Regions from separate parts of the Neobacillus oceani genome, predicted to be linked through region 1. Evidence: riboswitches for the same ligand, from Rfam matches in the RefSeq annotation. Region 1 holds a riboswitch; the other holds the start of a gene.

Evidence for each region. A riboswitch is a leader RNA that binds a small molecule or an ion and turns the genes downstream of it on or off. The one in region 1 is predicted to bind FMN.
Region 2: linked by a shared signal. The riboswitch ahead of ribE (riboflavin synthase) and the one ahead of V1499_RS13965 (ECF transporter S component) in region 1 are both predicted to bind FMN.

The regions. Positions count from the first base shown of each region.
Region 1 covers NZ_CP143543.1:2,762,827-2,778,605, reverse strand. The annotation lists gene V1499_RS13985 (ATP-binding protein) at 1-1,690, shown strand, start outside; gene sigX (RNA polymerase sigma factor SigX) at 1,930-2,481, shown strand; gene V1499_RS13975 (GerMN domain-containing protein) at 2,456-3,649, shown strand; gene V1499_RS13970 (peptidoglycan DD-metalloendopeptidase family protein) at 3,923-4,711, shown strand; FMN riboswitch at 4,850-4,984, shown strand; gene V1499_RS13965 (ECF transporter S component) at 5,142-5,714, shown strand; gene V1499_RS13960 (ferredoxin) at 5,821-6,069, opposite strand; gene V1499_RS13955 (helix-turn-helix domain-containing protein) at 6,314-7,396, shown strand; gene V1499_RS13950 (RecQ family ATP-dependent DNA helicase) at 7,393-8,892, shown strand; gene V1499_RS13945 (lysostaphin resistance A-like protein) at 8,882-9,466, shown strand; gene V1499_RS13940 (LysM peptidoglycan-binding domain-containing protein) at 9,468-10,178, shown strand; gene V1499_RS13935 (YpbF family protein) at 10,365-10,823, shown strand; gene V1499_RS13930 (CBS domain-containing protein) at 11,087-11,722, shown strand; gene V1499_RS13925 (hypothetical protein) at 11,776-12,141, shown strand; gene V1499_RS13920 (metallophosphoesterase) at 12,224-12,955, shown strand; gene V1499_RS13915 (MerR family transcriptional regulator) at 13,017-13,943, shown strand; gene V1499_RS13910 (adaptor protein MecA) at 14,045-14,623, shown strand; gene V1499_RS13905 (Glu/Leu/Phe/Val family dehydrogenase) at 14,935-15,779, shown strand, end outside.
Region 2 covers NZ_CP143543.1:1,572,136-1,587,914, reverse strand. The annotation lists gene V1499_RS07940 (C40 family peptidase) at 45-485, shown strand; gene V1499_RS07935 (ABC transporter permease) at 539-1,669, opposite strand; gene V1499_RS07930 (ABC transporter permease) at 1,662-2,870, opposite strand; gene V1499_RS07925 (ABC transporter ATP-binding protein) at 2,884-3,810, opposite strand; gene ribD (bifunctional diaminohydroxyphosphoribosylaminopyrimidine deaminase/5-amino-6-(5-phosphoribosylamino)uracil reductase RibD) at 3,937-5,028, opposite strand; gene V1499_RS07915 (GTP cyclohydrolase II) at 5,021-5,761, opposite strand; gene ribE (6,7-dimethyl-8-ribityllumazine synthase) at 5,905-6,375, opposite strand; partial or broken gene ribB (3,4-dihydroxy-2-butanone-4-phosphate synthase) at 6,426-7,034, opposite strand; gene ribE (riboflavin synthase) at 7,047-7,703, opposite strand; FMN riboswitch at 7,936-8,085, opposite strand; gene V1499_RS07895 (hypothetical protein) at 8,178-9,878, opposite strand; gene V1499_RS07890 (L,D-transpeptidase family protein) at 10,072-10,815, opposite strand; gene V1499_RS07885 (ABC transporter ATP-binding protein) at 11,209-12,978, opposite strand; gene V1499_RS07880 (ABC transporter ATP-binding protein) at 12,982-14,733, opposite strand; gene V1499_RS07875 (peptide MFS transporter) at 15,097-15,779, opposite strand, start outside.

The DNA of each region.
Region 1 (15,779 bases):
TGAGTTCTTTGAAAACTACAGCATTATGGAAACAAGAACAAAAATGAATGATACTGCCGAAAAAATAGCCAATGTCCTTGTCAAGCATCGGAATGACGACATAAGCGTTGGCCTGGAAATATCCTGGGAAATTCTTGATAAAAACACAAAGGCGGTTATTATTAAAAACCAGGATGAAGTGTATTATTCACCCAATACGGATCCTGGCAATAAGCTCAGCCTTTCTGATATTGTAAATGATCCGGATTTTTCAAAGGTAATTAAAGAAGGAAAATCGGCAAGGAAGGTTTCCGCCCTTTCTGCCGCTGACAAGGGGGATGGAGCCGACTATTCCATTATCGGAGTTCCCTTGCGGATTTCGGACAAGGAAAACGGTGCGGTTTTTATTTACCAATCCCTCGATGTTGTTAAGGAAGCGACGAGGTCAACTACAAAATTCATCCTCCTTGTCGCAGGAGTCGCAATTGTCCTTACAACAATCTTCGCCTTCTTCCTTTCAACTCGGATTACTGCTCCTCTAAGGAAGATGAGGGAAGCGGCTTTCGAGGTAGCGAGAGGAAAATTCGATACAAAAGTGCCGATATTGACAAATGATGAAATTGGGGAGCTGGCAACCGCATTCAACCAGATGGGCCGGCAGCTGAAATTCAATATGAATGCCCTTAATCAGGAAAAGGAACAGCTTGCCAGCATCCTTAGGTCCATGGCGGACGGTGTAATAACATTCAATAGGGATGGGACAATCTTGATTACGAATCCACCCGCTGAACGCTTTCTTCAAAACTGGTATTACGACAAAGGGGCAAGCGCCGCAGCGGGTTCTGAAGAAATTCCTTCAAAAGTCATGGAGCTGTTCCAGCAGGCTGTTGACACGGAAGAAGAGCAGATAGGTGAATTATCAATGATGGGGAGGCACTGGGTCATCCTCGTCACCCCGCTATACAGTTCGAAGTTTATTCGGGGTGCTGTAGCCGTGGTAAGGGATATGACCGAGGAACGGAAGCTTGATAAGCTCCGCAAGGATTTCATCGCGAATGTATCCCATGAATTGCGGACGCCAATCTCCATGCTGCAAGGATATAGCGAAGCGATCGTGGATGATATTGCCGGGACGGACGAAGAGAAAAAGGAAATGGCGAAGGTAATTTATGACGAATCATTAAGGATGGGAAGGCTCGTCAATGAATTGCTCGATCTCTCACGCCTTGAGGCAGGCAACATTCAACTAAATGTTGAAGAAATCGATGTCTCGTCATATATTGGAAAGATAATTCGAAAATTCCAGGGACTTGCAAAGGAAAATGAAATTCATCTTTCTTTTGGAACGAACAATCCCGATTATTATTTTCCGATAGACGCCGACAGGATTGAGCAGGTCTTGACAAATCTGATTGATAACGCCATACGGCATACGCCAAAGGACGGTATCGTCGATGTGGTCGTCCATGGGGATGACCGCGGCCTTCAGGTTCAGGTGGCCGACTCGGGCTCGGGAATTCCCGAGGAAGACCTGCCGTTTGTTTTTGAGCGATTTTATAAGGCTGATAAAGCGAGGACACGAGGACGGGCGGGGACAGGTCTTGGCCTTGCCATCGTAAAAAATATTATAGAAGCCCATAAAGGACACATATCCGTTCAGAGCAAGTTAGGCCACGGAACGACATTTACATTCTTCATTCCTCGAAAATAAGCAGTATTGCAAGAAGTTTGACGTTTATTCTTGTTACATGGGAAACAATTGGCCTGCACGCATGCCGTGCAGGCCAATTTCTTTTATTTTCATAGCTAATATGAATTGTCAACGTTTTGAATAAAATGAAACATATTTGTAATATTTCCCTTTCATTTTATTGTCAAAAAGACTATAGTTAAAGGTGTAACTTTATTTATAAATTGTCGTCTAAAACAATGAACGGGGAGGAATCGTGAATGGACTCCGTTTTTACTGAACTTTATAAAAAATACCACCAGGATGTTTTTCAGTTTCTTTTTTATATGGTACGCAGTAAAGAACAAGCAGAAGATTTGGTGCAGGAAGTGTATATCCGGGTTTTAAAATCGTATTCTCGTTTCGAGGGGAAGAGCAGTGAGAAAACATGGCTTTTCTCGATAGCCAGAAACGTCGCCATCGACCATTTTCGCAAGCAGAAAGGCTGGAAGCAAAAGCTGCTTGATAAATTCGATTGGTCGACCGCACAGATAAAGGACCATCAGCCGTTGCCGGATGAAATTGCCATGCAAAGGGAAGAAGTCCAGGGAATGTTCAAAAGCCTGGATGTATGCACAGTCGACCAGCGGGCTGTCATCATATTGAGATACCTGCACGAAATGTCGATAACAGAAACAGCCAATGCATTGGGCTGGACCGAGAGCAAGGTGAAAACAACACAGCACCGAGCCATTAAGGTATTGAAAGCCCAAATGGAATCGCTTTTTGAAACGGAGGGATATATGGATGAACAAGCGAGGGTGGAGCGATAAGCAGGTTGAAGACTGCATAAGATTTTTGCCTAAAGTAACTGACGATCGCGACCCGCGGGACATATACCAAAATGTGTCCATGAAAATAAAGCAAAAACGCAGGAAAGCGGTAATTTTGCCGGGCTTTGCGGCGGTGGCTGCCGCCTTGCTGCTATTCCTTCTTCTTTCCTCGGAAGTTTTTGATAAGAATCCGGGCAAGGAAGTAGCGCTGGAAGAAAAGAGGGGACCGGATTCTGCAGAAATTGCCGGAAATAATGATCAAGCTGGCATTACAAGCAAGAAGGGGCCTGAGGTGGGCGCCGGCAATCAAAACGCGGGGATTCTTGCCATGCCTGATTCAAAAGAGTCAGCTTCAGCCCTATATGAGGAAGAGGTAGCTGAAAACCAGGCCGCTGTAACAGTTTGGGTTCCGGACAAGGATGTAAACTACCTTGTTCCTGTCAGTGTCACTGTTCCAAAGGAGAGCGGAAAGAACTGGCTCGATCACTTTAAAACAGCTATGGCCGGCCTTAAAGAGTCGGAATGGGGCCTTAAAGACTACTATCCGCTTGATGTCGAGTTTTCGCTTGAAGGGGAAGATACACTCGTAGTCAATGTGCCAGCCGGACACCAGTTTGGAATGAGTACAACAACAGAAGGACATCTTATTGATTCCTTGAAAGAAAACCTTACCTCCAACAGCACGGTTACTAAAATAAAATTTATGACAGAAGGAAATCTGGGTATTGAACTTTCACATATGGGGCCTAGAACTATTGAACCGGTTGAAAGGAAAAGAAACAGAGCGTATTTCTTCGCCCGCCAGGAGGGCCGTGAGCAGCCTTACCTGGTCCCATCGAACGAGCAATACCCTGATGTGTCAAAAGCGCTCGATGTTATGAAGACTGGAAGCGAGAATGGTCCTTTCTTGGCATCGATCCCACCTTCACTTGATATAAAGGATGTAGCGCCAAATGGGGATACGCTTTCACTGACACTTGCAGATAATGCCGTTCTTGAGAACAGCCCAGACAACCAGTATTCTTTCGAGGCCATTTTGATGGCTGCGAAGGAGTTTGGATTTAAGGAAGTAAAAATTGAGAACGCGCCAATCCAGCAGCTGGGGCCATTCAATTTGGCTGCTGAAAACAAAGTGCCGATTGGCCCAAACAAAATGCATATTCAATAATTGAAAAGCCTGCCGGCCTGGCAGGCTTTTTGTTATGGGATTTAAAAAAGTTCCGTGGTGAACCCTTTTAGGCGTGTGAAATTGCTAGACAATCCGTATGTATCAACTACATGCAATCCACCCAAACTTTATTGTATATTTTTGGGAAATGCTCAACTTATGAATAACCCATGTGTATCCTCCAAATTATAACAAATGTGCCCTAGGAGTTCTATCTTTGGAAAAAAAGGCATATTGTGGTTTGGACGCAAACGCATAAGGAGGATAACGAGCATGAAGGAATATATATTCAGGTTTTTAATAGCTGGAATCATGGCGGTGTGCATTTCCCTACTGTTCCTTGGGAGCAAGCAGGCTAATGCAGAAGAACCTGGTGCTGTTGCGAAGGAAAAGGTGGAATGGACATGGCCCGCTGAAGGGATTATTTCTGACACATTCGGAACCCGGCGCGGACGACATAAGGGAATTGATATTGCTGGAAGCAGGGGTTCGGCAGTATTCGCGGCTTTGGATGGGAAAGTAATAAAATCATATTTGTCATCTACATATGGAAATGCCATTTTGATCAAGCACCCTAATGGATATGTGACGGTTTACGCCCACCTGGACAAAAGGTTGGCAGGTGAAGGGGAGCAAGTGAAAAAGGGCCAGAAAATTGGAACAATGGGAACTACCGGTTTTTCAACAGGTGTCCACCTCCATTTTGAAATACATCAATCGGAATGGACATTTAAGAAGGAAAATGCAATAAATCCCGTCCACATCCTCGGACGATTTGAGGAGGGCGATTTTATTGCGGGAAGGTTTAATAGTGGTATGAGTACGGAAGTAATTCAAACTCGCGAAACAAGGGTTGCAGCGCTTGAAGATAAGGCGAAATCGATTCATATCGTACAAAAAGGAGACACACTTTGGGACATTGCCAGGGCTTCAGGAATTGAAGTTAATGAGCTGATGGAACTGAATAGCCTTGAGACGATAACAATTTTTCCTGGCCAAGAACTGAATCTTGAAAAATGGGAGCCAGATCCGTTCCCAAATGGGAGCGCTGCGCTCAATTAAATAGCTATGTGAAAGGTTGAATTATTTAATATCTGGATAAAGGGAAAAACAGAAACTGGATGTTCACAAATTCAACACAGGCAATAATGTTTCAAAAATAGGGGGTTTTTAGTATAATATATTTGTAAACTAAATATTGTCTATCTTCGGGGCTGGGTGAAATTCCCGACCGGCGGTGATGAGCTTATGCTTTAGCCCGCGAGCCGTTTTTTTGTGGCAGGATTTGGTGAGATTCCAAAGCCGACAGTATAGTCTGGATGGGAGAAGATGGAGGTTCCGCAGGCGTTCAAAAAATGATGCTTTGAACGTTTATTGAGCATGCCTCTGTAAAAGTCTCCCTCAAGCTGCCGGGCTTGGGGGTTTTCTTTGCGATGGATTGCTCATGCTGAATCTTTCTTCTTTGGTGATGGACACACAAGGAGAGAGGAAAATGAAAAAACTTACTTTGAAGGCTATGGTGGCAATCGGAATGCTAAGCAGTGTATCGTATATCCTTATGCTGTTGAATTTCCCGCTGCCTCTGTTTCCGAATTTTCTGCTGATTGATTTCAGCGACATCCCGGCATTGATCGCGGCATTGGCGTTTGGGCCAGTTGCGGGAATATTGGTCGAACTGATTAAAAACTTGCTTGACTATTTCATGACAGGAAGCCAGACAGGGGTCCCTGTTGGCCACATTGCGAACTTTCTCGCTGGTATCCTTTTTATCCTGCCAACCTATTTTGTTTATAATCGAATCAAAACAAAAAAGGGTTTATCAATCGCTCTTGTTGCGGGAACGGTAACAATGGCCATTCTTATGAGCCTCCTGAATTATTACATTATCCTACCCGCGTACACGATGTTCTTGAACGCGCCAGCGATGGCGGATTCAGAGGCGCGCAAGCTCATTGTTATGGCAATATTGCCTTTTAATATCCTGAAGGGTGTCATTGTTTCATTGTTATTCGTCCCGTTGTATGTAAGGATGAATGTGTGGATCAACAGGCAGGCATCCATTTAATACAAATAACCACAGTCTATTAAGGCAGCGGCGAAAGCCGTTGTCTTTTTGCATGGAAAAAATAAAAAATCCCCACCTGAATGGCGGGGATATGTAAATGTGAACATTATTCGAACTTTGTTGGATTACCGTCGAATGGTTCATCTGCCACCTTGATGGAATCAGTCGGGCAGCCTTCAAAAGCGTCCATCATGTCATCAATCAGGACATCCGGAATTTCGACGATACCTTCGTTGTCATCCAGTGTTACATACGCAATGCCCTCATCATCATAATCATAAATGTCTGGTGCCGCAGCGCCGCAGGCTCCGCAAGCAATGCAAGTTTCTTTGTCTACAATCGTATACTTTGGCATGAAAAAAACCCTCCCGTTGGTTTAGACGAATATTTAATTCATAAACTGGAAACGCATACTGCATATCTATTGTAAAAAAGAAATGGAAACTTTTCAATAGATATTACATTGATAATGTTTTTCAGTAGCGCCAGCTTTCGATAGTATTCCCTAAATTCAGCCGGTGTCCGACACGCTTTCATGGTAAAATGAAGTGAACCTGCCATTGGTGGAAAATAAATAAACGGGGATAATGGTGAGAAACATGCGAAATGTCGATGAAAAGACTGGCATTCTATATTTCGATGTGGTCATTTTATATTGCCTTTGGCAATTGAGAGGCGAACGTACGATTTATTCGATATACCATTTGCTTAAAGGTAAAAAATCTGCCCAAACCATTCAGGATGCACATTTGTTTTCTCTAACCTCCTTATTCATGGCCTATGAAAACATTACCAGGAAAACTGTTGAGGAATCGATTAAAACACTGAACAGCCTAGGGCTTATACATGAAGTAAGTGAACAGCGTTATATCCTTACTGATAAAGGCAATGAATGCCTGGAAGCGGAACTGGCAATGAGCCCGCTACCCCAGGATTTGCAGGGTTGGAAATATCATTTGGAAGCCGGGTATTTGTGGGAAAGGCTCTCGCTCCTCGTCCAGGTGTGCTCCTATATTTCAAGGAAAGAAACACGTTATGTTCCTATCCAAAAAAAACGCCGGACCCAGCAATGGGTAAAAAACTTCCTTGTAAGGATGCAGCCTGGACAGAGAGCCGAGCTTCCCGGCGTATTATTTAAGGAGCTCTCAATGGTACTCGAGGATAATAAAAATATAAACCCTGACATCCTTGTCCTAAGGCTGACAGGATTTCATTCGGCAGGCCTGATTCCGCAGCAAGCCGCAATGGTGCTGGGGTTGGACGAGTTCCGTTTTCGCTTGGAATTCCTTGCGATCCTCCATTACATTTGCAAAAAAGCAGGCTCGCAAACAGGTGAGTTTCCTCTCCTATACCATTTGCGATCGGTTGAGGGAGCCGGCACATCGTTGACGCTTACATCCAGGCAAACTTTAAACCTCTTAAATAAGGGGTTGCCAATCGATTCAATCGCGGCGGCAAGGGGATTAAAGAGAAGCACGATCGAGGATCATATTGTCGAGATTGCATTGAATGTCGACGGCTTTTCAATCGATCCATACGTGACGCTTGAAGAACAGGATAGGATTATCAACTTGGCGAAACAGTCATCCACACGGCAGCTTAAGGAATTACGGGACTTATCGGGAGGAATCTCCTATTTTAAAATACGGCTTGTATTGGCAAAGCTTGGTGAATCAAAATGATTGAACAAACCCTTTATCGTTATTTTGGATATACCTCATTCCGTCCAGGACAAAAGGAAGTGGTCATGTCGCTGTTGAACGGCATTGACACACTTGCCATGCTCCCGACAGGAACCGGGAAATCACTCTGTTTCCAGCTGCCGGGCTACCTCTTTGAAGGAGTAGTCGTTATCGTTTCACCGCTTCTCTCACTTATGCAGGACCAGGTCGAACAGATGATGAAAAGGGGTGAAAAACGAGTCTTGGCGCTGAATTCCTTTCTATCTCCCCTTGAAAAAAGGCAGGCCCTCGCATCGCTCAATCGCTATAAATTTATCTTTCTTTCACCGGAGATGCTTGGTTTTCCTCATATAATTGAGAGATTCAAAGAGATTCCCGTCTCCTTGCTCGCGATTGATGAAGCTCACTGCATTTCGCAATGGGGCTATGACTTCAGGCCGGACTATCTAAGGATTGGATACTTCCGTGAAAGCATGGGCAATCCCTTGACACTTGCCTTAACAGCGACGGCCACTCCGGAAGTAAGGGATGATATAGCGAATAAGCTGGGGATTGAAGGTGGGGTTAGAATCGAAACGAGCATCGATCGGCCCAATATTTCTTTCCACATTGAAAAACTGGCCAGCCCATCTGAAAAAAACGACAGGGCACTATATTGGGTAAAGGAATTAAAGCAGCCCGGCATCGTATACTTTTCCAGCAAAAAAGCCGCCGAACAAACGGCAGCCTATTTCAGGAAAATGGGCCTCGCAAAGGCGATGGCCTATCATGGCGGCATGGATATGGAACAACGAGTCTTAATCCAGCAGCAGTTCATTAATGGGCAGCTGGATGTCATTTGCGCTACCAGCGCATTCGGGATGGGTATTGACAAGGAAAATGTTCGCTATGTCATTCACTATCATATGCCTATGCAAATTGAATCCTATCTTCAGGAAATCGGCAGGGCTGGAAGGGATGGACATCCTTCCACCGCGATCCTCCTTTATTCTGAAGGTGATGAACAGCTTCAATACTATCTGGCTGAAGGCGAGTTGCCCACAAAAGGGCAATTGGATATATTCTTTTCGTCCCTTGGCGGTTTATCTCCAGAATTTAGCAGTATAAAGGAAATGGAACAGGCTGCCTTCACAGCTGGATTATCCGATATTCAATGGCGTTGGCTTGCCGGCTTCCTTGACCAGAAGAATGAGCTGGCATTCCTAAAACTTAAAGGTGAACTGGCCGAGTATATTACAGGAAGGAATTTTACAAAAATGGAGCATATCCGCCGTATGCGTGAATGGGTTGATTCGCCTGGCTGCCTTCGAAATTACTTTCTAAAGTATTTTCATGAACCTGAACTGAATCCTGGCCGGCCGAATTGCTGTGATAATTGCGGCTTAGACATGGACATATACAAAAAGGGAGAGGAAGGCATTCCTGTTCAGGGAAAAACGAAAGGCTGGAAGGAAAGGCTGTCCGAACTTTTAATTGGTGAAGCAAATGATGGATAGACAAAGGCAGTTAATAAGGCAGTTAACCGATCGTGAATTGCTTTTCCATTTATATGGGACACAATTGCTTCTCCTTGCTATATCCACTGTTCTCGGTTGGTTGTTTTTTGAAAAAGGCCATATTTTGGGCTTGTTTGACTGGCACGATCCGGCCGTTTGGAAGGTTGGGATTCCTTTCGGCCTTGCCGTTGTGATGTTGGACGTTCTCTTGATGAAAATCCTTCCGGCATCGTATTATGATGATGGCGGTCTGAATGAAAAGATTTTCAAGGGAAGAAGTATTCCTCATATTGCTTTTATCGCGGCCATCGTCGCAATAAGTGAAGAAATCCTGTTCCGGGGAATCATTCAGGAAAAGACAGGACTAGTTATTGCAAGTATAATTTTTGCAATCATCCATTATCGTTACCTATTCAACTGGTTTCTGTTTATAAATATTGTGGCGCTCAGCTTTCTGATTGGGTTCCTGTATAGCTGGACCGGAAACCTGGCCGTCACAGTCGCTATGCATTTTACAATTGATTTCCTCCTGGGGATTGTGTTGAAGGCTCGGAAAGATAAGGAGGTTAAATAGTATGAAAAAGAGAGATCCATATCTTGAACAGGTTGAAAAGCACCGACAAAAAATAGATAGGGTAAAGCCGGAAACCAGTGAGCCGGCCAAGTTGCCGCCAAGGTCAAGGGTCCATCAAAACAGGAAAAAGAAAACGAAACTCAAGCTTAAATATCCGGTTATCCGCCTATTGGTGCTGTTTTTTGTATTGTTTCCCCTGACTGTTTTCGCTGTCATATCCAATTTGGAAGGCAACAAAACAGCGAATTCAACGGAAAACGGCGGGATTGAAACAGTAAATTTAGAAGATAATGACCAACACGAAAAAGTGCGGCCCCCGTCTGATGAAGGGGAGATTAACAAGGAAGATGGCATGGGTGAAAAATCCGGCCAACTGGAAACTCCCGAAGATAGTGATGATGATGGGGATGGCCAGGTTCGACCGGAAAACAACACCTCGTCTGGAGAGAATGATTCTTCTGAAAAAACACCTGTACCTGGAAAGGATTCAAGCATTTCTGAAGGCCCAAGTACGGGGGACGGAAAGAGCAAGAATATCGGAAATTCAGAAGGAAATGTGAAATACCATACCGTCAAGCCTGGAGAAACGTTATTCAGAATTGCAATGATGTACTACAACTCTAAGGATGGAATCGTAAAAATCAGGGAAGCAAATGGAATCGTCGAAAATGAAATCAAAGTGGGCCAATCTTTGAAAATACCCTTGAACTAAACAGCCGTGCAAGCGGCTGTTTTTTCCTTCTTAAAGTTGGCGAGGCTCCACTGATAATAGGTACCCTTTAGCATCGGGATTCTTTGGAACGCATACTGCCTGGGACAGGCACATACATTGTAGTAGGTTCTTCCGTAACAAGAACCGAAATTGCAGTGGCCAAAACCATAAAATGGGAGGCGGAGGATGGAGAACTCAATCAAAATGCTCGACCATAGGACTGATCATGCCACCAGGCAAATGCTCGAAAATGTTGTGAAGAGGAAAAGGAAATTTGAAAAAGCGAAATCGAGGCACCACATGGCCATTTTCGCTACCCTTGTAATGGCATCGGCATTTTTGGCTTATCTTTATACGGGGGTCATCCAGGAATATTCCTACTCGGTCTATGCAATGTTTTCCGCATTTGTCCGAAAAAGCGCCAGTGTGTACTTTCTCGTTGGGACGGTTTCACTTTACGGATTGATGATAATGTTAAAAGAACAACGTGATAAAAAAGAAAAAGAATATCATGACCTTAGATGCGAAATTGTCGACCGAAGCAAAGACCTTTGGAAAAAGGAAGACGAATGGAAATCAAGGCATATTGTCTTTGAAATGATGAAAAGAGAGTTTGATATAAACCTTTATCATGAAAAAAAGTAGGAACAGCCGCTTGGCTGTTTTATTTTTTTCAAAACTATCGTCTTCATCACTCCCGTTCTCTATGAGATTGATCACCAAAGCCTCACCTAGCCGTCCCAAATGGACGGATTCACGATTACGGAGTATGTTCACGCAACAATCATATCGTCAGCCTTCAATGCATGAAACAATTTTCTGAGAATGAATATCGGGCGGAAAAGGGTTTAAAGAAGGAGGTGTTGAAGTATATAGAGGTAAAGATATTTAATTGTGGGGTGAATTGGATGTTTGTCAAAAGCATTATGATTCCAAAGTTTAAGTGCCAAACGATTCAAGCCGGCAATCGTGTAAAAGAGGCTCTTCAACTACTTGAGGAGCAACAAATTGATGGTTTGCCCGTTTTGGATGGCGACCAATATGCCGGAATCATTACACGATTCAGGATATATGAACAATTTTTTCTATCAGGAAAGCAAAAGGACGAATTTTTGGAGGAAACTAGAATATCGGAAATCGCAACACATCAGGATGAGTTTCTTGAAGGTGGAGAGATTTTCGAACATACACTTATGAAGCTAAGGAATTTTCCGCTCTTGGCCATTGTCGACAAAGGGATGAAATTTCTTGGCGCAGTCACACGGTATGATGTTCTGGAACAATTCCAAAGCGCATTCGGGATGAATCAGCCGGGAGTCAGGATAGCTTTTACTTCAGTTGAGACAGAAGGCAGGATAGCCAGATTGGCTGAAATCGCCCATCAATTCCATGAACATATCATTTCACTGGTAACCTTTGACGAAACCGATAAATTGGTGAGAAGGATTGTCATGAAGGTTGAGAAAAAAGATAATATTGACAAGTTCATTAAAAAGTTGGAGGAACACGGTTTCAGGATTTTAAATATCTACGAAGATGCTTAGCACTATGCAAGTTGCAGGCTGGCCCCTCATACGTTGGTATGGGGGGTTATTCTATGATTGCTGCAATCCTACAGTTGGCTACATCGTTTATTGGCGGGTACCTTTTCATCGAATGGGTGGAGATAGGTAACCCTTTTTACGCGCATGTTTTCGTAATGGGCCTAATCCTAAGCCCCGTCGAATTTCTCGCGGCCGCAATCGCATTCTTTTCAGTTCTTGCGGCAAATTGGTTGTTGTTAAGGCCATTCTTGACTAGAAATGTATCGAATAGGGGTAAGAGGGAATATTCCCTTCCTGCCTTTACGGGCATACTTGGTATTTTTCTTGTTTTTGCCGTCCTGTTTGTTTTATCCCCAGTGCATACGGTAGTTCTCTTCGGCTGCAGCCTCGTTTATGGTATTATTTCAATGTACACATAGAATTTGTGGAGGGAGCTGAAAGGAATTGGCATTTTACGCGTTAGCGGCGACCGCGGCTGCAGGAGTCTTCCTCCTTCTGTATATGGCTAGCCTGGCATTCGGCAATCATGTTACAAAACAAGAACTGGAATTTGGAGATTTTCCAAAATCGTTTGGCACATTGAAAATTTTTTTCATTTCAGATATCCATCGAAGGCGGATCGCGGATTCAATTGTGTCCGAGGCGAAAGGGTACGCCGATATCGTCATTATTGGTGGGGACTTGATGGAAAAAGGGGTTCCGCTTGACAGGGTCAAATCAAACATTGAGAAGCTCCGGACGATTGGCCCTGTTTATTTTGTATGGGGCAATAATGATTATGAAAGCAACTATCGGGACCTTGATGCGATGTTGCTCGACATGAAGGTGAAAATCCTGGATAACACCGCCGTGAAGTTTGAATCCGCGGAAGGTGAGAAGGTGGCGCTGCTTGGGGTGGACGACGCGGGCCTTAAAAAGGACAGGCTTGATTTCGCCTTGATGGACGCTGAACGAGGATGTTTTACAATCCTAGCGAGCCATAACCCAAAAATTATCGATAAAATAAAGCCGGAAGATGGCATTTCATTTTTGCTTAGCGGGCATACCCATGGGGGACAAATTCGGATTTTTGGGCTCGGCCCCTATAAAAAAGGCGGAATTGATACAGTTGGTGGTGTTGTAAGGCTTATAAGCAACGGATATGGAACAACAGGCGTCCCACTAAGGCTGGGGGTCCGTCCAGAATCCCATCTTATCACTTTAAAGCATGGCAGGGAGGAAAAGAAATCTTGAATAAGGTTTCACAAAAGTGCCGGTGAAGATTTGCGATTTGGTGTGAACGGGGGAGTATGAATTGCCAGTAAGGGATGGGAAATACAATATTAAAGCCGTTTCAAAACTTCTTGGGATTCAGCCTGGCACACTTAGAGCGTGGGAAAGGCGATATGGGATGATTTCTCCAGGAAGAAGCGAATCGGGACACCGCCTCTATTCGGAAAGCCAGGTTGAGCTTTTGCGGGAAATCAAAGCGATGATTGGCCAGGGATTTACTGTCGGCCAGGCTGTGGCCCAGCTTGGGCGGCAGCCGGTATCCCAAAGGATATCCAAACGTCCCGGCGGCCAGTTGGAAGAATACAGAAATAATTTATTGGATGCATTTCGCATTTTTGATAATGGGAGCGCCCACCGGACCATTGACGCCTGCTTGAACGAATATACGTTCGAAACCGCCCTGTCCAATATCTTTCACCCGCTTTTATTGGATTTGGAAGGGGATTTGCGAAAGGGTAGCATGAATAATGCTTGCTTCCTTTTCGGAAGGGCTCTTATTCGTTCAAGGATCGAGAGAATGGCTCTGGTGCCAAGCGGCAACCGGTTTATGCCGAAAGCACTGCTTTTATGCGCGCCGGGTGAGCAAAATGACGTATGGTTAGTGGTGCTCGCCGCTTTTCTAAGATTAAAAGGGTTTATGGTGGTCTATTTGGGCCCCGGCATTGCCGAGGATGAAATCGATGGAGCTTTAACGGAAACAGGCCCCCGCTTTGCGGTTTTTTCTTGCGAGACAGAAAGCGGCGCTGAAAGGATTTTAGACCAGTCAACCGATTGGAAAGAACTTGTTCCAGGAATTGTGATTGGCGCAATAGGGGATGGTTTCCGAAATGCCGCGCACCAAAATACTGATGATTCCGTCCTTCCGCTTTATCTTGGCGAAACTCCGGGAGAATGGGAAGAATGGCTAACCGAACGTCTGGAATTGTTGAAGTGGGACTTCAAAAACTGAAGGCTCTATATCCCCAGGTATTGTTAATTGCGGATAAACCATTCACCAACCACCTGCGCTGACATAAACTGAAATAAGAGTTCATGGCAGGGGGCGGGAGCATGCGTCTTGAACGTTTAACATCGAATAAAATAAAGATTTTTATCACTTCGGATGACCTTTTTGAAAGAGGCTTGTCCAAGGATGATATATTGAAGGATACATTAAAATGGCGGCAGCTATTTCAGGATTTGCTTGACGAAGCCAGCCTGGAATTGGATCTTGACATCCAGGGCGCCGTCGCCGTCGAAGTATTTTCGCTCCAGGCCCAGGGTATGGTTATGATCATTACGGTTAATGGAAATGTGGAAGAAGAAGAATATCTATATGACGGGTTTATTGAAATGCAAGTAACAGTAGAGGGATATGAGAAATTTCTGTTTGAGTTTGAAGGGATTGAAGAAGTCATTCAACTCGCGAGACGGCTATCATTGCTATCCGCTGGAGGCGGCAGTCTGTATTCCATGAGGGGTAAATACTATTTGCTGTTTGACGTGTCTCCCAATGACGCTGAACGGCACGCATCCATAATGGCCGAATATGGAAACGCTTCTATCCTTAGCCCTCATTTTCTCGAGGAATACGGAAACCCGATTATGAAGGAAAATGCGGTGGAAACAATTCTTAAATATTTTCGATAGGCGGCAACCCGTTTTGGGCCGGCTATTTTTTTTGTTCTTTTGTCTTCAGGAAGTATAGGTTTAAAATGGCATCTATAAATATTCATAAATTAGTCATTTTTAAGAGAGTGCTATAGGCTGTTCACGGAACTATGAATCTATTCCGCGAAACTGCTGCGATTGCTTGTTTATATGCTTTTATAGCGCTTTCAATCCTCCTGTTAAACAAGGCGGAAATACCTTTTTTAGTTCTTGCAATAATCGACTAAACGTGTATACTATGTCATGAAAGCCAAGAACTTTCGAGCAGTGATATCTTAGGAGGTTTACAAATGGCAGCGGGGAATGGTAATGAAAGCATTAATCTTGAAAAGCATGATGTACTGAAATCGACGCAAACGGTAATCCACCGAGCGTTGGAAAAACTGGGTTACCCAGAAGAGGTATTCGAGCTTTTAAAAGAGCCGATCAGAATGATGACAGTTAAGATTCCAGTTCGCATGGATGACGGCTCTACTAAAATATTTACTGGATACAGGGCTCAGCATAACGACGCGGTTGGCCCTACTAAGGGAGGAATCCGTTTCCATCCGAATGTAACAGAGAAAGAAGTAAAAGCCCTTTCAATTTGGATGAGCCTTAAATGCGGAATTGTCGACCTTCCATACGGTGGGGGCAAGGGTGGAATCATCTGTGATCCCCGTGTTATGTCGTTCAGGGAACTTGAAAGATTGAGCCGAGGTTATGTAAGAGCCATTAGCCAAATCGTTGGCCCAACAAAGGATATCCCTGCACCGGATGTATTTACGAACTCACAAATCATGGCCTGGATGATGGATGAATATAGCCGTATAGACGAATTCAACTCTCCAGGATTCATAACCGGGAAGCCGATAGTGCTTGGCGGCTCCCACGGACGGGAATCCGCGACAGCAAAGGGTGTAACAATCTGCATCCGCGAGGCGGCCAAAAAGAGAGGGATTGACCTTGTAGGCGCAAGGGTTGTTGTCCAGGGATTCGGAAATGCAGGAAGTTTTCTGTCGAAGTTCATGCATGACGCCGGGGCAAAAATCATTGGTATCTCGGATGCTTATGGTGCCCTTTACGACCCAAATGGTCTCGACATCGATTATTTACTTGATCGCCGCGACAGCTTTGGTACCGTTACAAAGCTTTT
Region 2 (15,779 bases), 1.2 Mb from region 1:
AGAGTATAGTAGGTTTAGCAAAAAACACCAGGGGGTAAACTTACATGTTGAAGAAATTTATGGCGGTTTTGTTTATGACAACTTTGATGATGACACTTCTTCCGACCATGAGTGAAGCTGCAACTTACCACAACAATGCAATTTCTGTCGCTAAATCCAATATGGGAAAACGTTATACATGGGGCGGAATCAGCCCAAGAGCAGGTTTTGATTGCTCCGGCCTCGTAAAATACTCTTTTGGTAAAGCAGGAAAGTCCCTTCCAAGGACAGCTGGGGAAATGTGGGGCAAAGGTAAACGCGTATACAGCCTTAAGCCTGGCGACCTTGTTTTCTATCAAACATACAAAGCTTCAAGACCGACACATGTCGGCATTTATATCGGAAACGGGAAATTCATCCATTCTGCTTCATCTAAAGGCGTATCTGTTTCATCCTTAAACAACTCCTACTGGAAGCCACGTTATGTAGGTGCAAAGCGCATCTAATTATACTATAAAAGAGAGCCGGACAGGCTCTCTTTTTTGTATTGTCAATTAAATTAATTTTCGTATTTTAGCTTCCTTATTCCCAAATAGTAGAACAGCAGGCAGAATCCAGCTAGAACGGCGATTGCAGTCCAAATCGTCGGTCCGTGCAGGCTTCCGCTCACAATTTCCCGGATACCCGACATCATCCAGCTTTGCGGGACGAATTTTGCGATCAGCTTCATGAAATCAGGAACAACATCAATCGGCCAGTAGACACCTCCGAGCATACAGGTGCTGACGATGATAACCGCGCTCAACGCGCCCGCTTGCTGTTTTGTTTTTACCAGTCCTGCAATCATAAGGCCAAGGCCGACCACGGTCAGAATGACAAGCGATGCAAACGGGATAAAATAGAGCGGGCTTCCCCACTTCCCGTTAAAAAGCACTTTAATCGAGAGAGCGAGAATGCCAAGCTGCAGCCAGCCAAGCAAAAAGTAGGACAGGATATAACCGCAAATAATCTGAACCCTGTTAACAGGGGCGGCCATCAATCTTGCCCAGGTTCCGCCAGCCCTTTCTTCAAGAATTGTGGCTGCCGCTCCCGAGATCCCGAACATCATGAACATGATCGTAAATCCAATTGAACTCAAGGAAACTGCTTCTCCCTTGCTTCCTTCCCTTTGAATAATCTCCTTTTTAACTTTGATTCCCTGGTTGCCTGACACTTCCTGTAAAAGTGCCGAAAACCCATCGGTCCCGCTAGCGGCTGCTAATTCATAACCCGAGGCAACCGTCCGCGCGGCTCCTTCAAGATGGGGATACAGCGCCAAATACTCCTGTGTCTCACGCTGGATTGCAACGGTGAACAGCGGTTCTTTTTTTGCAATCCGCTCTGCCAATCCTTCCCCAATCATGACCGCAGCGATGGCCTTTTGATTGTTAACCGCTTCCCTAGCTTTTTGCGGGGAAACTTTTTCCCATTTATATTGATTATTGCCTGTCAGCAGTTTCGCAGCCTGTAAAGATAAATCATCGCTTCCCGCTGAATACAGCACAAGCGGTTTGTTTTTTTCCGAACTGCCAGCCATTCCACCGAAAATAATGCTGAATACGAGGGGCATGACGACCATCATTACCCATATGGAGGGGGTGCGCGCCATCGACTTCAGATGCAACAGGGCAATCGCAGCTGTTTTACGCATACTTTCTCCTCCTTTCCCCGGCAAGCACAAGCCAGCCGATCGCAAGGAATAGAATCCCGAGCCCCAATAGGCCCGCCGCTCCCGGGAGGATATCCATTATCCCGCCCCCAGACATCAACTCCAGGAATGATTGCAGGGCAAGTGCGTTTGGAAAAACTTTTACTAGCGTGTTCACCCAATCAGGCATCAAATATAAAGGCACCATACTGCCGCCAACTGCCGCCATGATTTGTGTGCCCAGCATACCTACTACGTTAAAGGCCTTTCCTGTGTTCACCAGTGAACCCGCCATAACTCCGAGTCCGCAAGCGCTGAATACGAAGCTAATACCGATTATGAAAACGCCAGTGAGGGATGAGCCCCAATCAACCGAAAAAATGAACCGGGTTCCAAGTATTATCACAAACAGCTGAAGCGTTGATAAAAACAGCAGCCCAAGGACTTTTCCCGCCAAATACTCATAATGGGTCAATTTTGATACAAGCAGCCGTTTATAAACCTCCTGCTCCTTTTCCTCAATCATGGCCGATACCCCAATGGTAACTGTCATCAGCAGGAACATGACCCCCATGCCCGCGGCGTAATATTGAAAGGAGCCGACCGGCAGTCCTTCTTCCTTTGCAGCTTCCTCCTTCACAAGCGTGAAGGGTTCCTCCCCCGGGGAAAACCCTGCGGCACCAAGGTTTGCCTGCCCCTGATTCCCCGCTTTTGCGGCAGCCTCGATGGCAGCCTTCATCCCGGCTGTCCGGATAGCGGCTTCACTTGCAAACTGTTGGATGATGTTCTCGGTAATTGTCGCCTGAATGCCCGCCGATGGAATCGAAATGAGTTTCACTTCCGCCTCATTACCGGAAAGGACCGCATTTGAAAAACCTTTTTCGATAATCAGGCCTACAGCGGCTTTTTGGTCTTTAAGGGTTGTATACAGTTCAGCTTCATTCATTTTTTTCACTTTCACAAGATCAGGCAGGCCTTTTTCAAAAACTTCTTCCTCTAGGACCGTGCCCATCTCCCCATCGTCAAGATTGGCCACGGCGAGTGTAAATTTGTCCAGCTTCACTTCGCCGTCTCCCATGAGCTTGCCAAATGCCGCTCCCAATATACCGATCAATAGCAACGGCATCAGGATAAGTGTCAGCAAGGCTTTCCTGTCCTTTGCGATAAGGATTGTGTCTTTTAAAGCAAGCCACCACAAATTCATTCTTTCTCCCCCCTTAGTCGCGCAGGCTTCTTCCTGTTAGATGCAAAAAGACGCTTTCCAAATTCGGCTCGACGATTTCCACTCCGGAAATTTGCGCTCCCGTTTCCGTGATTCTTTGGACGAGCGTACTTAAGACAGCTTGAGGCTCCTTGTGAAACACAGTCAAATTCTCTCCGAAAACCTGGCAATCCCCTGCCGGAACAATGCCATTTAGCATGTCTGGGTTGGCCGCGCCTCCCTGAATGGCAAAGACCATCCTCGACCTGTCGCCAATCGTCTCCCTCAGTTCCGGAATGGTTCCCAAGGCAATCAGCTTTCCGTGGTCCATAACGCCAATCCGCTTACATAGAAACTCCACTTCCTCCATGTAATGGCTTGTATAAATGACAGTCATTCCCTCATTATTCAATCTCTTAACCGTTTCAAGGATATGAGCCCTTGACTGTGGGTCAATTCCAACGGTTGGCTCATCCATAATCAATAATTCCGGCCTGTGGAGGATGGCCGCGCCTATATTGACCCTCCGTTTCATCCCCCCGGAAAACGTCTCGACTTTATCCTTCGCCCTGTCGGCAAGTCCAATCAACTCGAGTGTTTCGGCTACCCGATGATCGAGAATGCTTCCGGAAAGGCCATACATCCTTCCCCAAAAATAAAGATTGTCTTTCGCGCTCATCGTTTGGTACAGCGCGATTTCCTGCGGGACAATCCCAATCAGCGCCTGTGCTTTTTTCGGGTTGGCTTTCATATCAATGCCTGAAAGCATGATTGAACCGTCTGTAGGTGGAAAAAGGCCCGTCAACATATTGATAGTCGTAGACTTTCCTGCGCCATTCGGACCCAGCAATCCAAAAGCTTCTCCTTTACTGACTGTAAATGATACGCTGCGTACTGCTTCAAAATCCTTAAACGCTTTCCTTATTCCCGACACCGAAAGCAGTTCCATTCTCCTATCCCCCTTCTTATCTATGACTATTTTACTACAACTTTTTTCTAAAATGGGTGAATTGTCCAGGGGAGTCGGTAAAATATTCAAAAAAAGGCCAGCATGAGCTGCTGGCCTTCGTTAATTATAGGAAGGATAGCCGGTGAACTTGAAATCACGGCCAACCTTTTCTATCGATGTATTTTCCAATTCAACTACATCCGCCATTGTATTGGCGCCTGCCCCTTCAAGAAATGTAGGTGCCGCTTGCCCGCCAATTAGCATCGGAGCAAAATAAAGAATGACTTTATCAACTAATTTGTTTTCAATAAAACTCGCATGGACGGTGCCGCCGCCTTCAATCAGGACGGAAGAAACGAGCTTTTCCCCAAGGATATCAAGCACTTCTCCAGGGTCCACCTTCCCCTGGCCCGCTGTCCGGAAAACACTTGCGCCCCGCTCCCTCAGCTGTTTCTCCTTATTGTTGTCAGCATCTTGGGTTGTAAAAATCCACGTTTCCGCAAGTCCGTCCGTAACCACCTTGGAATCGGGCGGTATTTTTAAGGAAGAATCTAGCACAACACGAATTGGATTACGCCCATTCGGAATCCTTGTAGTCAATTCCGGATTGTCTTTTATGACGGTATTGACGCCCACCAGGATCGCCAGGTGTTCGTTCCTTAAATGATGGGCATCCCGGCGCGCATCTTCGGATGTAATCCATTTGCTTTCAAATGTGTGGGTAGCAATTTTCCCATCAAGGGAAGACCCCGCTTTCAATGTGACAAATGGCCTCTTATCAACGATAAATTTATTGAAAACCTCGTTCATCTTACGGGATTCCTCTTCACGGATGCCTATGTCGACTTCAATTCCGGCATCCTGAAGAATTCTAACGCCATTCCCTTTGACAACCGGGTTAGGGTCAAGTGTTGCAATGACCGCCCTTTTCAAACCGGCCTGGACAATCGCCTCGGCACACGGGCCTGTTCGGCCATGGTGCGAGCAAGGCTCCAAAGTGACATAGATGGTGCCTCCTCGGGCCTTTTCCCCCGCCATCCGGAGGGCGTGGATTTCCGCATGGGGTGTTCCTGCCTGCAGGTGGGCCCCAACACCGACAATCCTTCCTTCATTCACTATAACGGACCCGACAAGCGGATTTGGATCCGTCTGGCCTTTTAACGCCCGGGCATTTTGCAGGGCGAGATCCATATAGAAAGCATCGCTAGTCATTCGTGCAAGTCCCCTCTTCCCTCAGGTGTCCTGAACGGTTCACCTTCGTTTGGAGGTATTGCTCATTGTATTCCGAAATATCCCCCCACAGCGGGCGCCTGCCCGAAATCGGCATACCTGACTGCCTTAGAGCCTCAAGTTTTTTCGGATTGTTCGTGATCAGCGTGACTGGCTTGGAGCGTAATGCTTTCAGGACGGAAATCGCATCTTCGTAATTCCTGGAATCGTCAACAAATCCAAGCCCTTCATTTGCCTCAACCGTATCATAGCCATTTTCCTGGAGAATATAAGCCATCGCCTTGCTGAACAGGCCAATTCCTCTTCCTTCATGATTGGCAAGGTAAAATAACGCGCCCGTTCCATGCTCGACAATCATTTTCATGGAATTCTTCAATTGGAAGCCGCAATCGCAGCGCTTGCTTCCAAAAATGTCACCGGTATGGCAGATGGAGTGCATCCTGATCAGCGCTTCATCGCCGTACTGGAAATCCCCGTAAGCAAGGACGCTTGATTGCTGTAATTCCGCAAGATTGGAAGAGGACAGTTTATCTATGATCCGCTGATAATCCTCCGTCACTTCATCACAGTTCAGCCAGCAGTACCACTGGAATACGACCGTTTCCCCGTAAAGATTGACAGGAAGCCGGATTGGGCCGACAAGGTAAATCGCCCCTTTGTCAGTTTTAATGAGTTGAATCTTATTTTCCAAAACGGAAAGCACTTTTGAATCCATTTTCAGCTCACTCACTACTATTTCTCCTTTATAAAAAGATGAGGTTTTATACAACTAAATGCATTTACCGCTATCAAGGGCCTGTTTTTTAGTCATTCACTTTAAGAAAGGAACTGGCGGTCCGGTTCCTTGAATCAACTCGACTATGCCTCAATGGTACGGAGAAGGTTAGCCATTTCAATTGCCGATGAGGCTGCCTCCCAACCTTTGTTACCAGCTTTCGTACCCGCGCGCTCGATAGCCTGCTCGATTGAATCAACCGTTAGCACGCCGAAAATGACGGGAATTCCCGAGGATAGCGCGGTGTTCCCGACGCCTTTTGCAACTTCTTTGCACACGTAATCAAAATGCGGTGTGGACCCGCGAATAACTGCGCCAAGGGTGATGACTGCATCATACTTTCCGCCTTTGGCCAATTTTTGGGCGATAAGGGGTATTTCAAAAGCGCCCGGCACCCATGCCACATCCACGTCTGTTTCATTTACTCCATGGCGCTTTAGGGCATCCAACGCGCCGCCTAATAGTTTATCGGTGATAAATTCATTGAAACGTCCTGCAACGATTCCTATTTTCAGGCCGGTGCCGATGAGGTTTCCTTCGTATACTTTATTCATTTTCCATTCCTCCAGTCAATATCCAACAGGGCAAATTATTTTACTGCCCCTAGCTGTTCTTTTCTTTTTCTAAAAGCAATCAGATCTTCTATAGTAATCATTTTGAGTTCGAAGCGTTGGGCCACGCCCTTTAGCTCCGGTACCCTTGCCATTGTACCATCTTCATTCATGATTTCGCAGATAACGCCTGCGGGCTTGGCACCGCATAGCTTCGCCAAATCAACCGCCGCTTCTGTATGTCCGGGCCGTTCCAGTACTCCGCCTTTTTTCGCAACAAGCGGGAAAACATGCCCTGGCCTTTTAAAATCATCTGGCCGGGCGGCTTCATCAATCATGCTGAGGATTGTTGCCGAACGTTCGTAAGCAGAAATCCCCGTTGTCGTGAATTTATGGTCGATGCTGATTGTAAAAGCGGTCCCGTGGGCATCCGTATTTTTGTCCACCATCGGGTCGAGCATTAATTTTTCCGCGAGGCCTTCTTCAACCGGAACACATATTAGGCCCCTGCCATGAGTGGCCATGAAATTAATGACTTCCGGCACTGCTTTTTCCGCCAAAGAAACAAAATCGCCTTCGTTTTCGCGCCCTTCATCATCACAGACGATGATGACCTTCCCTTCCTTTAAATCGCGAAGGGCTTCTTCAATTGTGCTGAACATGGTGCTCCCTCCTTAAATGAACCCATTCTTCTCCAGGAATTTGGCGGTTATTTCCGGCTTCTTTTTCCCCGTTTCGCTTTTTCCTGGATTTAGGATATGGTGCACATATTTGCCAAGCATATCACATTCAATGTTGACACTGTCCCCCGCTTCCTTAATGGAAAGAATCGTTTCAGTAAGTGTATGGGGGATAAGTGAAACTGTAAACGTATCACCGGTTACATCAAAAACTGTCAAGCTTGTCCCATCCACTGCAACCGAACCTTTGAGAATGAGGAAAGGCATGATGGATGGAGCTGCTTGAATTTCATAATAAACAGCGTTCGCCATTTTGTTCTTTTTAATAATCGTTCCCGTTCCGTCAATATGGCCGCTCACAAAGTGGCCGCCAAACCTCCCGCCTGCTGCCATGGCACGTTCCAGGTTGACCTTGGAGCCCGTCTTTAAGTCCTTAATATTCGTAGCTTTCACGGTTTCAGGCATCACATCGACGGTAAACCTACTTTTTTCAAAGGAAGTAACCGTTAGGCAGACTCCGTTGACGGATATGCTGTCTCCGAGCTTTACATCCTCCAAAACCTTCTTTGCCTCGATTGTAAGGACCATGGATATGCCTGTTGCGGCAATCCGTGAAATGGTGCCAATTTCCTCAATAATTCCTGTAAACATTCTCTTCTCCTTTTTATCGTGGCTTATCCATTAACAGGATATCCCAAAGGGGTGGAAAAACATGCGAAAGCCCCAAAGGCAAAAGCGCTTTGGGGCTGAAAAATGGCATGCTCAAATAAAGGTTTGAAAACAACAGAGTCAGGCACGCCTGGCCTTCCACCATGAAACAAGCCTGCCTATATACGGCCGCTGTTTGCAGAAGGGCACACCATTCCCTTTTTTCAAAACCTGCTGCTTCCTTCTCCCATCCAGACTATACTGTCGGCCCCGGATTCACACCGGATCCACCGTTCGCCAAAACCTGAAGGCAAACGGGTCACGGGCTGAGGGGCACTGCCCCATCACCGCCGGTAGGGAATTTCACCCTGCCCCGAAGGAATATTCAATTTGGAATAGAAACATTATACTCAATCCAGCGTCAAAAAGAAACTATTTCGTATTATGTGCCGGTGTTTCCCATATTCAAGCCTCTGGTCACAAGTTGAAAAAGTCCTGGAAATCACTGTTTTCGTAAGGATTAAAATCAAGCCAGGAGGTAAAAGGGCGATTGTCCACTTTGAAATATTCTTTAGTGAAACGAATGAATTCAATCGTTGCCAGTTTTTTGCCTGAATAGGCGGAAAGGTAATCGGAAAGGAAGGCAAGTGCAGTATCCGTTCCGTGAGGTTTCATCATTCTCCATAGATATAGCGTGGGTTTTGCCTGGATATGGCCAACCATTCCGCCGGGCATTCCGGTATATCGGTCCGCGGGCATGTTTGATTTAACATCCGTCCTCATAATATAGAAGTCATCAAATGCGTTTGCGTAGGCAAAGCTTTCCGCTTCGCTTTTCTTTTGGCTGCCCAAAAAGAAGAGGGACGCGGCCAACTCGGAAAGTCCGTCATTCAGCCAAGCATCGGTATGCCGATCAAAATGGACTTTGCCATAAAACCATTGCTGGGCAAGCTGATGGACGAGCAAATGGTCAGGGGTTTCCTCAATAGGCTGATAGAAGAGTTCATCACTTTTTATAACGTCCGGCTGGAGAACAATCCCTGGATAACTGCCTTTCCGCTCGTTTGTCATAACAATATCAATCTGCTTATATGGCAAATCACCGAGGCGGGAAGCAAAAAAACCAACCGCTTCCGCCGCTGTTCCAAGTACCATTTTTCCTTTTTCCAATTCCTCTTCCAAAGCAAATACACGAACTTCAATGGAACCCGCCGACGTTTTAATCATTTTGTAGCCATCCAAAAGAATAACATACATTTCTTTCAGGCGGTTTTCCTGAATGTCTCCTGTTTCGCTTGCCTGATCGAGATCGGCACCCGAGGTTACCGCGATAAGATTCTCTGGGATTTGATAGTGTAAAAGGTAGTTTGAAGGCGGTGCGGAATACGTTTCTTTTCCAAAGGCAGGAGGCTGGATTAACCAATCATATGTATAATCCGGAAGCATTGGATGCCATTGGAGAAGATCGTAAACGTGCTTCTCATTTCCCCCATTTGGTATTGAAAAAGAGTAGGAAATCTCGACGTTTGCTTTCCCGCCCGACTTCAAGGCCTTCATTAACGGCACCTTCAGCTGTAGGCCTTCCAATTCATACTTTGACGGTACACCGTCGATTTTTGCGCCCTCCACTTCCAAATTACCGCTGCCAATTTCATTCAGGCACTTATCAATCGCCCAAGTTAGGACCTTCCTGCGGCATTCTTCCCTTCCCAAATCACCGAGCAGGTTTGGGAAAAAATGAAAAGAAATTTGGTTCCAGCCCTTTTCGGATGTATTGGTTACGTCAATGGACGCGCTGACCAGAAATTTGTTATCCCGTGGCACATTTAAATCGACGATATAGGAAGCAGAGGATCCTTCACTTAGAACCTGAGGTTGAAAATCCCCCGGCATCCCTGGTTTTTGCATATTTTCTCGTGCCGATTTATCTGATCCGGCTGTAGGCTCATGTAAGGAATCCCGCCCTATCCCCCGCTCCGAAGATTTCATTTTTTCAATTGAGAAAAAAGCGGCAACAAGCAGGGCAAGTGAAACAATGATGATTGCCGCGTACCGGTACGTTTTCTGCGTATGCGGCTTAACTTCTATATTTTCAGAGGAATATGTAAATTCCTTTTGTTTTTGTTCCTTATTCAACATCTCATAATTTTCGTTAACAAACGTGAATTTCTTTTCCATGGCTATCCTCCCGGTGGCTGTCTTTTTCCTAAACCTTTAGACTGTATTTTAATGGATAAAGTTACAAAAAAGGGGGGATTCAAAAAAAATACCCCGCTCCTGTTGAGAAGCGGGGTTGCTTTTCTTTCGCCATGTTAAATTTTTGTTCCTTCGACTTGCCATTTTTTAGAGGCGAGCCAGGTCTTACTTTGTGCTAAAATTTCTCCAAAGCCTTCCAAGTTTCTGAATCGGCGATGCCGGTCACTTTCAGTTTGTTGTCCTTTTGGAACTTCTTCACGGCTGCTTCGGTACCGGGCCCAAAAACCCCGTCTATCCCATTCGTCGAATAGCCCCTTTGCGTTAAAACTATTTGCAGTGTTTTTACGTGTTCGCCCTTGCTTCCTTTTTTTAGCGTAACAGATGAAGGGACACCTGCCGGGATGGCCGAGCCAGACACTTTATATCCATTCGCTGAAGCGATTGAGTGAAAAGGCAATTTTGAAGATGTGATAATGACGGGCGTGTTAACTGCTACCTGTTTATAGAGCCATTGCACTTCCTCATTGTGCATCCTGATACAGCCACCACTTACATATTTGCCAATCGAGGAAGGATTGTTGTTTCCATGAATCGCATAGGTAGTGCCCCATGTCCCATTGGCATTCAGCCCAAGCCACCTGTTCCCTAGAGGGTTCTTAGGACTGCCACCGGGAATTTTCTCTTTGTAGTACGGGCGATTGACGATTTTGTTGACGATTTTAAATTTCCCCTCTGGTGTCAGGGATGGATTTCTACCTGTGCCAACACTGAAGATTTTCACAAGAGTACTATTTTTGTAATAAGCCAATAGGTTGGTCGACTTATTAATAATAATAAAATCACTGCCCGCGGCAAGTGCCGGTGCTTCATAAAGCACCATTGAAAAAAACAGAAGCAGGCTTATAAGCACTTTTTTCATTTTATTGCCCCCTTTAGTTCCGACAATCTGTTTGGCAATTTGCCTTCTATATATTAGAACGATTTATTCCATAATAGTTACATAGTTTTCACCATATTGGTATTTTTTTCTTCCTGCTTTTTACGACAAATTTTTCTTTCCTGATTGGCTTTTATATCTTATGGCTGGTCCTTTCTAGACTGTATCGGAGGAGCTTCCGTGGGGGAAAGGTCTAGGGACTTCGAAATTGGATTAACTTCTCACTCGACCGCCTCCATTTTCTTAAAAGCTATCAGAACTCCACGATGTCTTCACGACTATTGGGTCTTGATACAAATAAAAAAGGCTTCCCCTCATTTAATAGGGAGAAGCCTTTTATTTATTAATTTGGAGAAGCCGCTTTTTTAAAAAACTTTATACAGCCTTCTGGGAGGCGTGAAGTTTCCAGTAATAGCCCTTTTGCCGCAACAGTTCCTGATGGGAGCCTTCCTCAACAATCCGGCCATTATCGATAAACAGGATGCGGGTAGCATTTTGAATTGTCGACAGCCGGTGCGCGATGATAAAGGACGTCCTTCCTTTAAGGAGTGTTTCCAATCCTTTTTGCAAAGCGAGTTCGGTTTCCGTATCGATTGAGGAAGTTGCTTCATCGAGGATCAAAATCCTCGGGTCGGCCAGCAATGCCCGCGCGAAGGAGATTAGCTGCCTTTGCCCGGTTGATAGCCTTGTACCCCGCTCGTTTACTTCCGTTTGGTATCCATCCTTCAACTGGCTGATGAACTGATGGGCTTGGACGGCTTTTGCCGCCTCAATTACTTCCTCATCGGTGGCATCAAGCCGGCCATAGCGGATATTGTCCATGATGGTCCCCGAGAAGATGAACGGATCCTGCAGCATGACGCCCATCTGGCCGCGGAGCGACGGAATCGTGACGCTATTGATATCGGTGCCGTCAATTTCTATTTTGCCGCCGGTGATATCATAAAAACGGCTGATCAGGCTTACGATAGTTGTCTTTCCGGAACCGGTTGCGCCGACTAGCGCAATGGTATCGCCCGGCTCGACCTTGAAACTTACATCGTCAAGGATACGGTCCGCTTCTTCATAGCCGAACACAACATTTTTGAACTCGACCCGCCCCTGGATGGGAGCAAGTTCTTTAGCGTTTGGCGCATCTGTTACGGCTGGCTTTTCATCCATTGTTTCGAAGATCCGCTCAAGATAAGCCATAGCGTTGATGATCGCGTTATAGAAGTTTCCGATGTTCGCAAGCGGCGTCCAGAACATCCAAATATACCCCACGAATGCAACCAACGAGCCGACCGTCACTCCATCGCCGATCATTGATACACCGATGATGTAGATAAATGATACAGTCAGGACGGAAATGTTTTCAATTGCCGGCCAGAGCAGGAAGTGGATTTTAATCGCGCGCATCCAGCTCGTGCGGTAGCTGCCTGAAACATCACTGAAAATTTGCGCGTTTTCCTCTTCCCTGGAAAATGCCTGGGTCACTTTTATCCCACTGATGCTTTCGTGGATATACGCATTCATGTTCGATTGCTTATTGCTTAAAATTTGCCAGGCTTTCCGCTGCGCATTTTTTAAAAGAAGAATAACGCCGGCAAGAACCGGGAAGCCAGCCATCGCGTAAAGGGTTAGCTTCGGATCGATTGAAAGCATGAATCCGACAATTACCAATAGGCTGAACAAATCGGTAATGACATTGATAATCCCGTTCGACAAAAGGTCGCTTAAGGAGTTGACGTAGTTTACGACTCTCACAAGGATTTTCCCATGAGGACGGCTGTCGTAAAAAGAGAAGGACAGCTTCTGCAAATGAATGAACAAATCCTTCCGGATGTCCCGGATTATGCTCTGCCCGGTCTGGGACATCATCCGGATCCGGAATTTCATGCATATTCCAGTTGTGATCAGCGCGAGGACATAAATCCCGGCCAAAATGAACAATCCCGAAATATCCTTTGTTGGGATTTCCTTATCGATTGCCTGCTTGACCAGATAAGGCCCAATAAGGTTGGCACAGCTTGCCAAAAGCATCATCATGACAGTAATCATGATTTTTTTCTTGTAAGGCTTTATATACACAAGCAGCCGTTGGAAGTGGACGAGCCTGAATGGCGACTCCAGTTCCTCATCGACATCAAATTTATTCCGCGCCATGGCCTACACCACCTCCTTAGCCGCATCCTGGCCCTGATAGCTGTTATGCTGATTTTTGAAAACCTTCGAGTAGTACCCCTTCTTATTGAGCAATTCTTCATGAGTTCCCCGTTCAATAATTTGGCCGTTTTCCATGACCAGGATCAAGTCGGCATCTTTCACGGAAGAAATGCGGTGAGCGATAATGAAACAAGTTTTTCCCGTCAAGACGGACTGTAACGTTTCCTGGATTTTGATTTCTGTTTCCATATCGACCGCTGACGTTGTGTCGTCCAGAATCAGGATCGATGGATTTTTTAAAAGAGCCCTCGCCAGCGCAATCCGTTGTTTCTGGCCACCGGAAAGGCCGACTCCGCGTTCCCCAACAATTGTGTCATAGCCTTCGGGAAGGCCGAGAATGAACTCATGCGCTTCCGCCATTTTCGCGGCGGCCTGGACCTCTTCCAAGGTTGCATGCGGATTGCCGTATGCAATATTCCCTTCAATCGTATCCGAGAAAAGGAAGATATCCTGCATGACCATCGCCATGCTTTGGCGGAGCTTGTAAAGGTCCCAATCTTTCACGTTGATGCCATCGACCTTCACTTCGCCGCTGTCAGAATCGTAAAACCTGCTCAATAGATTCACTAGGGTTGATTTTCCCGAACCTGTCGCACCGATGATTCCGATTGTCTGCCCCGGCGAGCCTGAAAAACTGATGTCCTTCAGTACATCCTCATCGCCGTAGCTGAACGATACCTTGTTGAATTCGACGAATCCCTTCAATCCTTCCCCGTTCAGCTTTTTGCCATCGTTGGCAATTGATGGCGTTGTCTTCATCAATTCCTCGACTTTTTTAGCTGAGGCATTGAATCTTTGCACATCGTTGATGAGCCATCCCGCCATCCTCATCGGGTTGTTCAGCGCCCAAATGAGGCCGTTGAACGTTGCAAGTTCCCCGATTGTAAGCGACCCGTTAATGACCATTATTCCGCCGACGAGAATCATTACGACCGTGAACAAGCCCGCAAGCGAGTCGAGGACAGGGAGGAACTTCTCCCATACCTTTGCCGAAGCAAGCGACTTTTCCTTGTAGCCTTCATTCTCGGCGGTAAATTTATTTATTTCGTAGTCTTCCTTCGCAAATGCTTTTACGACCCGGTTCCCGCTAATATTTTCCTGGACGACCGAGTTGAGTTTCGCGAACTGTGCCCGGATTTCCGAAAATGTCGGTCCGACGGCAAATGTCATCTTATAGGCAAAAAAACCAATTATTGGCGTTATAAGCAACATTGTAAGGGCCAGCTGCGGATGAATATAAAACATAAAACCGACAGCGAAAAGCAGGATTGTCGCATTTTCGAAAATCATATAAATGGACCATGCGGAAAACGCCCGGACCATTTCCATGTCCCCGGTCATCCTTGCCATAATGTCGCCGGTCTTTGTCTTATCGTAAAAATGAAAATCCAGCTTGTTGAGTCGGTCATACAGCTCTTTCCGAATCCGGAAGATTGTATTTTGGGAAATCCGCTCAAACTGGATTTGGTAGGTGTAGCGGATAACCGTCTTTAGCACTGTAGCCCCAATCATCACACCGATGAATGGCCATAATAATTCCTGCTGCTTCCCGAAAATGACTTTGTCTATGATTTTTCCCGCGAAAAATGGATTAACCAAATTTAAAGAAGTTACGCCGAGTGCAAGGGCCAACCCAAGAAAAAACCGGAACCGGTACTCCCTCAGATACCCCCATATCCAACGAAAGCTTTGCATTTCTTTCTCCCCCCAGGTAAAACTAAACAGTTAGTAAGTGAACCATCCCTCATTGGGGGTCTGTTAACCCCCGAGTGGAATAAAACCAATATATTGTGGATCCGGCCCTCCTATGTCTTATTATCGAACTATTACGAAAAGCGAAATAATAACTTGATAACCATTCTACAACAGTAACAACTCCAATACTAGATAAAAATGCCATAAATTGAAGAATTTATTAAAGAGAAACAAAAAGCCCTTAGTGGGCTATATTTTGAGGTTCAAGAGAGGAGTTGCTTTGAATCGGGAGGGCTTTTTCCCCTGGCCAAAAAGAAAAGCACCTGCCCCCTTCAATTCGGGAGCAGGTGCTTAGGAAAGGTATTAACGAATTCCCCTCATAAAGCCTTGTATTTTCGGAGCTAACATGAAGAGCACGATACTTAGGACGATGGACGCGCCACCGATTATGCCGAAGTATGCCATTTCATTTTCCGGGGAATAGAATCGGACAATTTGGGCATTGATTGCCTGGGCAGCCGCATTTGATAGAAACCAAAGGCTCATTGTTTGCGCGGAAAAAGCTGCCGGCGCAAGCTTTGTTGTCGCAGATAGCCCAACAGGCGACAGGCACAATTCGCCGAGAACCACAATCAGGTAGCTCAGGACAAGCCAAAGCGGGTTTACCAACGAGTCAGTTCCGCCGAAATATGCAGGAAGCAGGATGACTAGGAAGGACAAGCCTGCAAATAACAGTGCCAGCGAGAATTTTTGCGGGATGGTCGGCTGGCGTTTTCCTAATTTAACCCACATCCAGGCAAATACTGGCGCTAAAAAGATAATGAAAAGCGGGTTCAGAGATTGGAACCATGCCGGGGATATTGTCATACCGGCAAAATTCAGTTGGGTACGATTGTCCGCATAGCTGGCAAGAATTGTCGAGCCCTGTTCCGCAATCGCCCAGAACATAACAGAGGCGATAAACAGAGGAATGTAGGCGATTAAGCGCGAACGCTCAACATCATTTGTTTTCGGGCTGCGGTACATCACGATGAAATACAAGGTCG